DNA from 3 places in the Paenarthrobacter sp. TAF1 genome. Region 3 is predicted to be linked to each of the others. Evidence: riboswitches for the same ligand, from Rfam matches in the RefSeq annotation. Region 3 holds a riboswitch; each other region holds the start of a gene.
What was found. A riboswitch is a leader RNA that binds a small molecule or an ion and turns the genes downstream of it on or off. The one in region 3 is predicted to bind cyclic di-AMP.

Region 1 (3,266 bases), on a different contig from region 3:
GAGCGCCCCACTCCGACAAAGTGGGGGCCACCAGGGACCAGCCGCGGGGGTTGACGTTCTTGCCATCGAAGCTGGGGCCGATGTGGAGGGTGAACTCGAGGATCGCAGCCAGCGCAGTGGAGACCACGATGCCGATCAGGATCGCACCACGGACCTTGCGGACCACCAGGGCGATGGTCAGGATCAAACCGACGGCAAACACCAGAGTGGGCCAGCCCATGAGCTTCCCGTCAACACCGAGTCCCAGCGGAACCGTCGTGCCCGCAGCGTCCGGGATGCGCCGGACGAAACCGGCGTTCACCAGGCCGATCAGGGCAATGAACAAGCCGATGCCCACCACGATCGCCGTCTTCAACGCCTCCGGCACAGCCTTGAAAACCGCGGTGCGGAAGCCGGTGAGCACCAGGATGAGCATCGTGACGCCGGAGAGGACAACAAGGCCCATCATGTCGGGCCAGGTCAGCTGCGGGTGCGAGGCCACGGTAACGGCGACGAACGCATTCACGCCCAGCCCGGTGGCCACAGCGAAGGGGTGCTTGGCCCAGGCGCCCATGAGGATGGTCAGGATGCCGGCGACGAACGCCGTGGTGGCTGCGACCGCGGTGAAGCCCAGGGAAGCTCCGCTGGAGTCTGCCCCCGAGAGGATCAGCGGGTTCAGCACAACGATGTAGCTCATGGCGAAGAATGTCGCGAAGCCGCCACGGATTTCCCTTGAGTACGTGGAGCCACGTTCGGAAATCTTGAAATAGCGGTCCACTGCAGAACCTTGTTTAAGCATGAAGGTCTCCGGGTATTGGGGGGAGTGTGCTCTCAAATCCTATGCCGTTGAATGTGGGAGCTTCGGACCATTCCCCTAGTCTGTAAGGAAGCCAACACTAGGAGAAACCGCCCCATGCGTACCATCCGCCCGCTTCTGGCCGCCGTCGTCGCCGCCCTTGCCCTCGCGTCTGCCCTGCTGTTTTCCGCGGCTCCGGCGTCCGCGCACGACGTCGCGGAATCCACAGCGCCGGCGAACGGTGCAACCGTGGCTGAAGTGCCGGCGTCGGTCTCCATTACGTTCAACAACCGGCCGCTGGCCATCGGATCGGGCGTCTCCGTAACCTCAGGCGGCGAGAACTGGGCAGACGGGCCGGTCGAGATCATCGACAGCCAGGCCGTGCAGAAGCTCCGGGCCGGCGCGCCGGCGGGGGAGTACACGGTGGTGTGGCGCGTTGTCAGCTCCGATTCGCACCCCATTGAGGGCACCTTCAAGTTCACGGCCACAGCGGGAAGCACGACGGCGGCAAGCGGCTCGGCGGCACCTTCGGCGTCCGCTTCGGCCACCTCGGGAACGGTGCCGTCCGCGGGTACGGCGCCTCCGGGAACAGCCAGCAGTTCGCCCGCGGCAGATGCGTCCCAGCCATTCCCCTGGAGCATTGTTGTCATTGCGGTTGTTGCGGTTGCGCTCGTGATCTTCCTCGCCGTTACAGCCCGCAGGAAACTTGCCGGATCGGACGACGAAAACCGCCCGGAAGCCGCAGAATAGCGGGCTTTTCTACGTAGCTGCGAATATCTCGGTTCGGTTACCGCGACACGCCAAAGCCGCAGTCCTCGTTACTTAAATGTGACTTCGACGGGATCATCGCGTACGGTAGTACCTGTGCCTGTTCCACGTAGCGGGCACTTCCGGCCTGATTGCCTAGCTCTGCCGCAGTCCGGAATCCGTTCGCAGACAAACCTACGGCAGAGACGGGGAACCCATTTTGGGCCGCTTTCGAGCGTGCCTTGGGGTGAAGTCACGAAGCTTCCGCTGAACAGCGGGGGATAGTGGCCGGGTGACTCCCATCCGAATCCGACAGCTAACCTCGCAGGCATCGGGAGAGGCTCTTTCATGTCTTCACGCATTCTTCGCGGCCGTCGTAAGGCGGACAGCGTACGTCCTAATCCGTTCATCTCCATCTCCAAGGCAGTTGCGAGCAACGCTTCCGGCGCTGGCCGCCAGGCAGCTGTTATCGCAGCAGCTTCCGGACTCGTTCTGACCGGCTCTGTCGCTGCACACGCTGCAGAGGCTCCGGTCCAGCGCGATGCCAGCCCCGCCACGGTCGCCGAGACCGCTTCCGAGGCCCCCACCAAGGTTGTTACCGCTCTTTCTACGGCTACCATCAACTTCGAGCGTCCGGCTGTTGCTTCCGTTGCAGCTCCGGTCATCGAAAAGCCGGCTCCTGTAGTTGAAGCCCCCGCTGCCAAGCCGGCTGCCGTTACCGCTGCCGCAGCTGCGGCTCCCGTAGCTGCCCAGGCTGCAGTTGCAGCTCCGGCCGCTGTTGCACCTGCTGCTGCTCCTGTAGCTGCTGCTCCCGCTGCCGGCGGCGTCAACGCTGCCATGGTTGCCTCGGCTTACGCCCAGATCGGCATCATGCAGGACTGCACCGCCATGGTTGAGCGGGCCCTCGGTTCCGCCGGCATTCCGGTTGGCGACCTCGCCCCCATGCAGTTCATGAACTACGGCAAGGTTGTCAGCGACCCGCAGCCGGGCGACATGATCGTCCAGTCCGGCCACGTCGCCATCTACATCGGCAACGGCCAGGCAATCAGCGGTGGAATCAACGGCAATCAGACGGGCATCCACCCGATCAGCTGGTTGACCGCTACTGGTCCCATCACGTACGTACGCGCTGGCGCATAAGCCTCACGCTTCAACGCAAAGGCCGGTGTCTCCGAAGATCATCTTCGAGGACACCGGCCTTTGGCGTTTAAACTTCGTGTTGCGGCTGCCGTGAATGATGCCGGCTAGGCGATGGCGATACCCGGGCCGCCCGGGAGCGCCACTTTGGTGGAGATTGCCTGGCCCACTGCCTTGGCTTGCCGCAGGACTTCCTTGGGGCTGGGCGTAATGAGCTCGCCCACGCCCACCAGGTGCATTCCCACTGCCCGCATCGCGGAGACCAGGTTCTGCCCGACGGCGATTCCAAGTTCGGCCAGCATGCGGCGCAGCTGGCTCTGGGCGCAGCGTGTGACCACAATATGGTCTGCCAGGAGAACCCCGTTGGCGGTGTGGACTGCCCACTGTCGCGGGGCGGATTCGAGGGGGCCAGAGGCATGGAGACCGCTCCGGGTCATGCTCGCGGCGAGCCCGTACCCGATGTGCTGGGTTGGGTCCGCGCCCAGGAAATCCAGGCGGACGGCCCTGGTGGTGCTGCGTACGTCCAGATGGTGGCTGGCCGCGTAATTGCGTAAGTGGCGGAGGATTTCGTTGCGTTCCTGGATGGACGCGGGATCGGTGACCTCGC
Region 2 (3,266 bases), on a different contig from region 3:
CCGTGCGGCTGCTGTTGCAGTACCGCCCGTGCCAGCCGGTGTGCACGTTGGTGCGGGGCAACCGCGTGCTCACTGCAGTGCCTTCTGTGCGGCGTCAAGGAGCGATTCCAAGGTGGACGCCTGCGGCTGAGGCGACGTGCCTGCGGTGGGCTTGCCGGTGGGCCGGGGCTTTGCCGTTTGCGTTCCCGTCGGTGTTGGCGTCGGGGTCGGCGTGGGAGTGGTGGTCGGCGTCGGCGTCGTGGTGGGCGTCGGTGTTGCCGGCGGCGTCGTGATCGTGTCCGAGGGCACGTCGCCGGGCGCCGGCGCAGGTTGGGTCGGAGCCGGAGTGCCGGCTACGGGGGACGGCGCTGCGACTGCCGGGGCAGACGCCGAGGGGACCCAGACAGGGGCTGCCAGGGAAACGTGCGGTGAAGGAACCGACGACGGCGAAACCGCCACAGGCGCTTCCGGTACCGTCGCCTCCGGTACCGTGGCCGGTTGGCCTGCTTCGGATGACGATTGACCCGACGACGACGGGGAGGACGCTGTGGTGTAGGAAGCCCGGGGCGCAGGGGCTGCCGAGCCCGGTTGGCGGTCCTCGCCACCCTGGCCGCCGTTGGCTTCCTGGGCCGGACTTTCCTGACCGAAGAACGGAAGCTCCAGTGCCTGCCCGACGGTTCCCGCAGTCAGTACCAGGCCCAGCGCTCCGGCAACCACTGCCATGCGCTGGCTCATGTGTTTCACCGACGCGGCTTTCCGCAGAACAGCTTGGGGTTCGCGGCCAAATGAGGAGGTGGTGCCGAGGGTTGATGCCGTTACCGGCGGAGGTGTCTTGCGGGATGCCGCCGGGGCCGGGGCAGCCGCTTCGGCTGTGGCTTCCCCGCGGGTGGCTGCCTTGCGGGCGGCAACCACGGGAATGGCTGACGTGGGAGGCCCTGGTGTGGTGGATGCCGGAGCTGCGGCCCGCGCGGCTTCGACTACCGGAATCGCTGCGGTTGCCGGCTCCGGGCCTGCGGTTGCCGGCTCCGGAAGCGCAGGGGCTGCCTTCGGCTCGGCAGGGGCGATCACAGCCCTTGCCGCACGCTCACGCTCAGCGGCCCGGGCCGCAGCCCGTGTGGTGGGCGCAGCCGTAGCAGATGATGCCGGAGTGGGTGCCGTTACGGTGGGGATCGCCGTCGTGGCGGGTTCTGCTTGGGTGGGGATCGCCGTCGTGGCTGGTTCCGGGGATCCGCTGGGTTGGGCCCGACGGCGTCCGGTTGGCTTGGTGCGCTCGCGCTCGAGTTGCGCGCGGCGTGGGTTATCCATGGTTGGGGACATGGTTGTGCCTCTCAACGCCTGCGAGGTTAGCTGTCGGGTTCGGACGAGGCCGTCCGGCCGCGCGTGGCGGCTTCACCCCAAGGGCTTGCAGAGAAAACAAGCCCGGGAAACTGTGGGTCCCCCGTCTCTGCCGCGAGTCTGGCGGATCCTGGATTGCGGCAGAGCCCGGCGTCAATCCAGAAGCGGCCCAGCGGAGATCGGGTCGCCCTACGACCGTACAGGAGGCGGAAAGTAAAGTCACATTAATGTAACGGGCGGTAGTTCTGCCCCCGCGGGAGGGTGCTACCGCTTAGGCTTCGGGGCCGGTGCGGGGGCGGGGAGTTCGTGTTCGATTTTCCGGACCTGGTGGGCTTGATGTGTGGCAGGGCGGAAGACTTCGTCTGCGATCCCCAGCATGCCGCCTGCTGCGGCCCGCCGGACGCCGCGCTTGTTCTCCCGCGCAATCCAGTACCAAAGCGCGCCCATGAGCGCGGGAACTCCGAGCACTGCTGCCAACACGGCCAAGATGTCCATCCGCCAACACTAGCCTTGGGCACGTACTGGCCGGTAGACATGAGCTATGGACCTACCAGTGATGCCGCCCGTTTCGCCCATGCTCGCCAAGTCCGTCCCGAACATCCCCGACGTTGGGCATTACGAGCCCAAATGGGACGGTTTCCGGACCATCGTCTTCAAGGACGGGGACGACATCGTCCTGGGCAGCCGCAACGAGAAGCCCATGACCCGCTACTTCCCGGAGCTGGTGGAAGCGCTGAAGAAGAACCTTCCGGACAAGTGCGTTGTAGACGGCGAGATCATCCTGATCCAGGGCAACAGGCTTGAGTTCGAGGTGCTGCAGCAGCGAATCCATCCCGCGGACAGCCGGGTTCGGATGCTTGCGGAGAAGACGCCGGCGTCCCTGGTGGCGTTCGACCTGCTTGCCCTCGGCGACGAGGATCTGACCGGCCGGCCCTTCGCCGAGCGGCGCGCGGCCTTGGAGAAGGCCCTCGCCGACGCCCGGCCTCCTGTGTACGTAACGCCTGCGGTGACGGACCTGGGGCGCGCCAAGAAATGGTTCGTGCAGCTTGAGGGAGCAGGCCTCGACGGCGTGCTGTCGAAACCGCTCGACGGCACCTACCAGCCGAACAAGCGGGTGATGTTCAAGACGAAGCATGAGCGGACAGCCGATTGCGTGGTGGCCGGGTTCCGTTGGCACAAGACCGCGAAAGTTGTGGGGTCGATGCTTCTGGGGCTCTACGACGACTCAGGCCGGCTTCATCACGTCGGCGTCGTGGCGTCATTCTCCATGGCAAAGCGGGAGGCGTTGGTGGCGGAGCTTGAGCCCTACCAAGTGGAACTCGGCGACCATCCGTGGGGCGAGTGGGCCAAGCAGGACGATTCGCCCGGGGGGTCACGGATGCCCGGGGCGCAGAGCAGGTGGAGCGCTGGAAAGGACTTCTCCTTTGTGCCGCTGCGCCCCGAACTGGTGATCGAGGTGGCCTACGACTACATGGAGGGTGACCGGTTCCGCCACACGACGCAGTTCCGTCGGTGGCGGCCGGACCGGACTCCTGAAAGTTGCACGTACTCGCAGCTGGAAGAGCCTGCGGAGTACGACCTTGGGGAGATCCTGAGCCTGCCGTAGTGGCCCGGCGGGGAACTACTCCTCGTGCCCTTGGTCGCTGCTCATGCTGCCTTCGGCGGGCGGGGTTTCTCCCGGGGGCACGCCGCCGCCTGGCTCGAGGCCTGTGACGTTTCCATCCAGGGGGTCGGGATTGGCCGAGGAAGCGGGGTCGTCGTCCTCGTCCTGGCGCATGTCGGGATCTTCGTGGATGCTGTCCGCGTCGGCGGTAGTGTCGATGGGTCCACTGGCGCCGCTCACGCCGAAGGTACGGGGATCGTCTTCCGGGTCATAGCTGGTCATGGTGAGCCCTTTCGTAAGTAAGCTTACTAATTAGCTTGCTCCGACAGCCTATCCGGGACGGGCCGCG
Region 3 (3,266 bases):
ATGGACGGCTACGCCTCCGACTCCCGGGTGGTTGTCACGCGGCTGGCCGAGCCCATCCAGGTGGAGCCGGAACTGCTCACCCAGTTGGATGAGGGTGGAATCCGGCCCGGGGCGCCGGTCTCCCTCGAGCGCGTGGGCGAATACATCTCCGTCCGGGTGCCCGGCATCGAAGGAGCCTTGGAGCTCCCGCCTGAAGTTGCAGCGCACGTCTTCGTGTCCCTCAACTGACAGTCTTCCGGTCCGACAACCCTCCCGGCAGTGTCAAACCTCACTTTGAGGGGCTTTGGCGCGCGTGTGACCTGCGGTTTTTCGAAATTGATGATAAGGGCCCGCCGCCGCAGGCGTCTTTCTGTTGATAACGAATTTATTACCAAGGGCCTTAATCCCCTATAGTTATCTACTAGCGCTGATACCAAAGCGTTACCTGATCCGGAGCCGAGCTCTGCCAGCGGATCGGGTGAACCATCACCACTGGCAGAGGCGGGGGAACCACAAGCGGCTGTCTAAAGAAGCAGCCTTGGGGTGAAGTCCGCAGCAGAAGTGCCCATTGATGCAAGTCCCTCCTTGGATACCTGTGTGCCGTGAGCGCTTCGTGCGGACCGGGTCTTTGAACTCTCTGACCCGAATCCGACAGCTAACTTCGCAGGCTTTTCAGAGAGGAACAGAGTTTGACATCGCAGAACGTCAGGGGCCGCCGCCGTGCGTCCGGCCCCGCTACTGAGCTGCGGCCAGCCCGCGTCGTAACGGAGATCCGGCCCCGCGACACCGAACGCCAGGTGCGCCGCCGTAAGAGCCCGTTGCGCCAGGTTGCCGACTTCGCCGCAGCAAGTGGCGTCGGGCAGAAGGCCGGAGTTGCGCTTGCCGCCACCGGACTTGCCCTGACTGTCGGCCTGCCGGCCACCAGCCCCGTCATGGCCACCTCGGAATCGGGACAGTCCGAATCTGCCCTGGCCGTTGGCGGCACTGTGGGAAGCCAGCCCGAGGTTTCCGCGGCAGCATCAGCCAAAATCGACTTCAGCCGCGCAGCTGTAGCCACCGCTGCGGACCCTGACGGAAAACTGAAGCAACTGCTCAGCGCCCAGTCGGCCGGCAGCATCCAGCGTGCTTCTTCCGTGGGCACCCTCGGCAGCCCCCTCGACACGCTCACCACCGCTTCCCCCTTCGGTTACCGCGTCAGCCCCCTCACGGGCGGCACCGGCGACTTCCACCGCGGCCAGGACTTCGTGGCCCAATGCGGAACTGCCGTGCATGCAGCTGCAGCAGGCAAAGTGACTTTTGCCGGGTGGCACGAGTACGGCGGAGGCAACCGCGTGGTTGTGGATCACGGCAACGGCCTGGAGACCACGTACAACCACCTGTCGTCCTTCAACGTCCAGGTGGGCCAGACGGTCAACCGCGGGGACACCGTAGCCCTGAGCGGCACCACAGGCGCCTCCACCGGCTGCCACCTCCACTTCGAAGTACAGGTCAACGGCGAGGTCGTTGACCCCATGGGCTGGCTCTAAGCCAGTTGATGGTGCTCTCTCGCATTGATGACAGGCCTCGTGACCTGAATGTGACATTCGCTTTCAATTGTTATAACCTTCAGAGCGCATCGGCTTTTTAGGGGGCCGGTGCACTTGAGTGGATTGCCTAGCTCTGCCACCACTCAAGGTCCGTTCGCAAAATCGTCTGGCAGGGGCGGGGGAACCACTTCTGGTCTTCGAATGAAGGCCTTGGGGTTAAGTCGCAAAGTTTCCCAGTGAAGCAGCGCGGCCGGATGACTCCCATCCGAATCCGACAGCTCACCTCGCAGGCATTGGGAGAGGCTACCTACGTGTCATCACGCACTACCCCTGCGCGCCATCGCGCTGAATCGGTTCGTTCGAACCCGTTGAACACTCTTTCGAAGGCTGTTTCCTCGAACGCCGGTACCGTTGGCCGCCAGGCCGCCGTGCTGGCAGCAGCCTCAGGCCTCGTCCTTACTGTCGGGTTGCCGGCTCACGCCGCTGACACCGACGTCTCCACCTCGGAAGTCTCCAGCACCCAGCAGCTGGCTGCCACCGCAGTGGTCACTGCAGAGCCAACTGCCACCGTCTCCTTCGAGAGCCCCGTCGTGGCCACCAAGGAAGCCCCCAAGGTTGTCCAGCGTGCGGCCCTGGTCACAGAGCGCACGGCGGATGAAGCTACTGCAGTCACTGCCCAGTCCTCCGAAGCCAAGGAGTCCGCCTCCAGCGCGGCAGCATCCGGGCTCGCAGCGATTGCCTACACAGGAATCGGCTCGCCTTACGTATGGGGCGGCACTACTCCGAGCGGCTGGGACTGCTCCGGCTTCACCCAGTGGGTCTACGCCCAGGCCGGCATCAGCATCCCCCGCGTCAACGCCTGGACGGCCATGAAGCCCACCAGCGCCCCCCAGCCCGGTGACCTGGTCATGCAGAACGGCGGTGCGCACGTAGGCATCTACGTCGGCAACGGCATGATGATCAGTGCTTTGAACCCGGGCCAGGGAACCCTGCTGCACTCCGTGGCCTCCACCGGCACGTCTTCGTTCTTCACCCTCCGCTAGAAACAACCCGATTCGGGGCCGGCTGACGTACCCCTGCCAGCTGACCCACTACCCACAGGTACCCCAACTGCCTGCGGATACGAAAGAGAAAACAATGACCAGTGCACACAAAGTTGCACGGCACCGCGCTGAGGCCCCCAAGACCAGCTCGCTTGCCGTCATCGCAAAGGCCGTCACCGTCAACGCCGGTGGCGTCGGCCGCCAGGCAGCAGTCATCGCCGCAGCTTCAGGCTTGGTGCTGACCAGCGGTATCGCTGCCAATGCTGCTGAGACGAATGTCGACCGCGAATCGACGTCGACGTCCGCCCTCGATGTCCAGTCTGTTGCCCAGGCCACCATCGCTGCGGACTCCACGGTTGCCATCTCTTACGAGCGTCCCGTGGTCACCACCGTGGAAGCTCCGGCTCCCGTGGTTGAAGAGGCTCCGGCAAAGGTTGAGGCCAAGGCATCGACCAAGTCCACCGCCACCGCGGCTCCGGCCACGAACGCCTCAGTGGCCGTCAGCACTGCCACCCCTGCACCCGCTGCTCCGGCTGCGTCCAGCGGACTCGGCGCAGCAATTGCTGCCGCCGCGTACGCCCAGCTCGGTGTCACGCAGGACTGCACCATGCTGGTCACCAACTCCCTGGCAGCAGTGGGAATCCACTTCCACGACTGGCCCGCCGGTTACCTGTCGCTTGGCCGCACTGTCAGTGCAGCCGAGGCACAGCCCGGCGAC

Region 1: linked by a shared signal. The riboswitch ahead of AB4Y81_RS21265 (NlpC/P60 family protein) and the one ahead of AB4Y81_RS17850 (C40 family peptidase) in region 3 are both predicted to bind cyclic di-AMP.
Region 2: linked by a shared signal. The riboswitch ahead of AB4Y81_RS16070 (hypothetical protein) and the one ahead of AB4Y81_RS17850 (C40 family peptidase) in region 3 are both predicted to bind cyclic di-AMP.

The regions. Positions count from the first base shown of each region.
Region 1 covers NZ_JBFRDO010000035.1:8,900-12,165, reverse strand. Annotated here, with positions in the region: gene AB4Y81_RS21275 (NCS2 family permease) at 1-778, opposite strand, end outside; gene AB4Y81_RS21270 (copper resistance CopC family protein) at 893-1,525, shown strand; cyclic di-AMP (ydaO/yuaA leader) riboswitch at 1,700-1,867, shown strand; gene AB4Y81_RS21265 (NlpC/P60 family protein) at 1,871-2,662, shown strand; gene AB4Y81_RS21260 (FAD-binding protein) at 2,767-3,266, opposite strand, start outside.
Region 2 covers NZ_JBFRDO010000013.1:71,624-74,889, forward strand. Annotated here, with positions in the region: gene AB4Y81_RS16070 (hypothetical protein) at 70-1,284, opposite strand; cyclic di-AMP (ydaO/yuaA leader) riboswitch at 1,300-1,450, opposite strand; gene AB4Y81_RS16075 (hypothetical protein) at 1,579-1,809, opposite strand; gene AB4Y81_RS16080 (ATP-dependent DNA ligase) at 1,856-2,920, shown strand; gene AB4Y81_RS16085 (DUF6480 family protein) at 2,936-3,199, opposite strand.
Region 3 covers NZ_JBFRDO010000017.1:41,717-44,982, reverse strand. Annotated here, with positions in the region: gene AB4Y81_RS17860 (metal-dependent transcriptional regulator) at 1-228, shown strand, start outside; cyclic di-AMP (ydaO/yuaA leader) riboswitch at 424-664, shown strand; gene AB4Y81_RS17855 (M23 family metallopeptidase) at 669-1,505, shown strand; cyclic di-AMP (ydaO/yuaA leader) riboswitch at 1,651-1,812, shown strand; gene AB4Y81_RS17850 (C40 family peptidase) at 1,874-2,548, shown strand; gene AB4Y81_RS17845 (NlpC/P60 family protein) at 2,643-3,266, shown strand, end outside.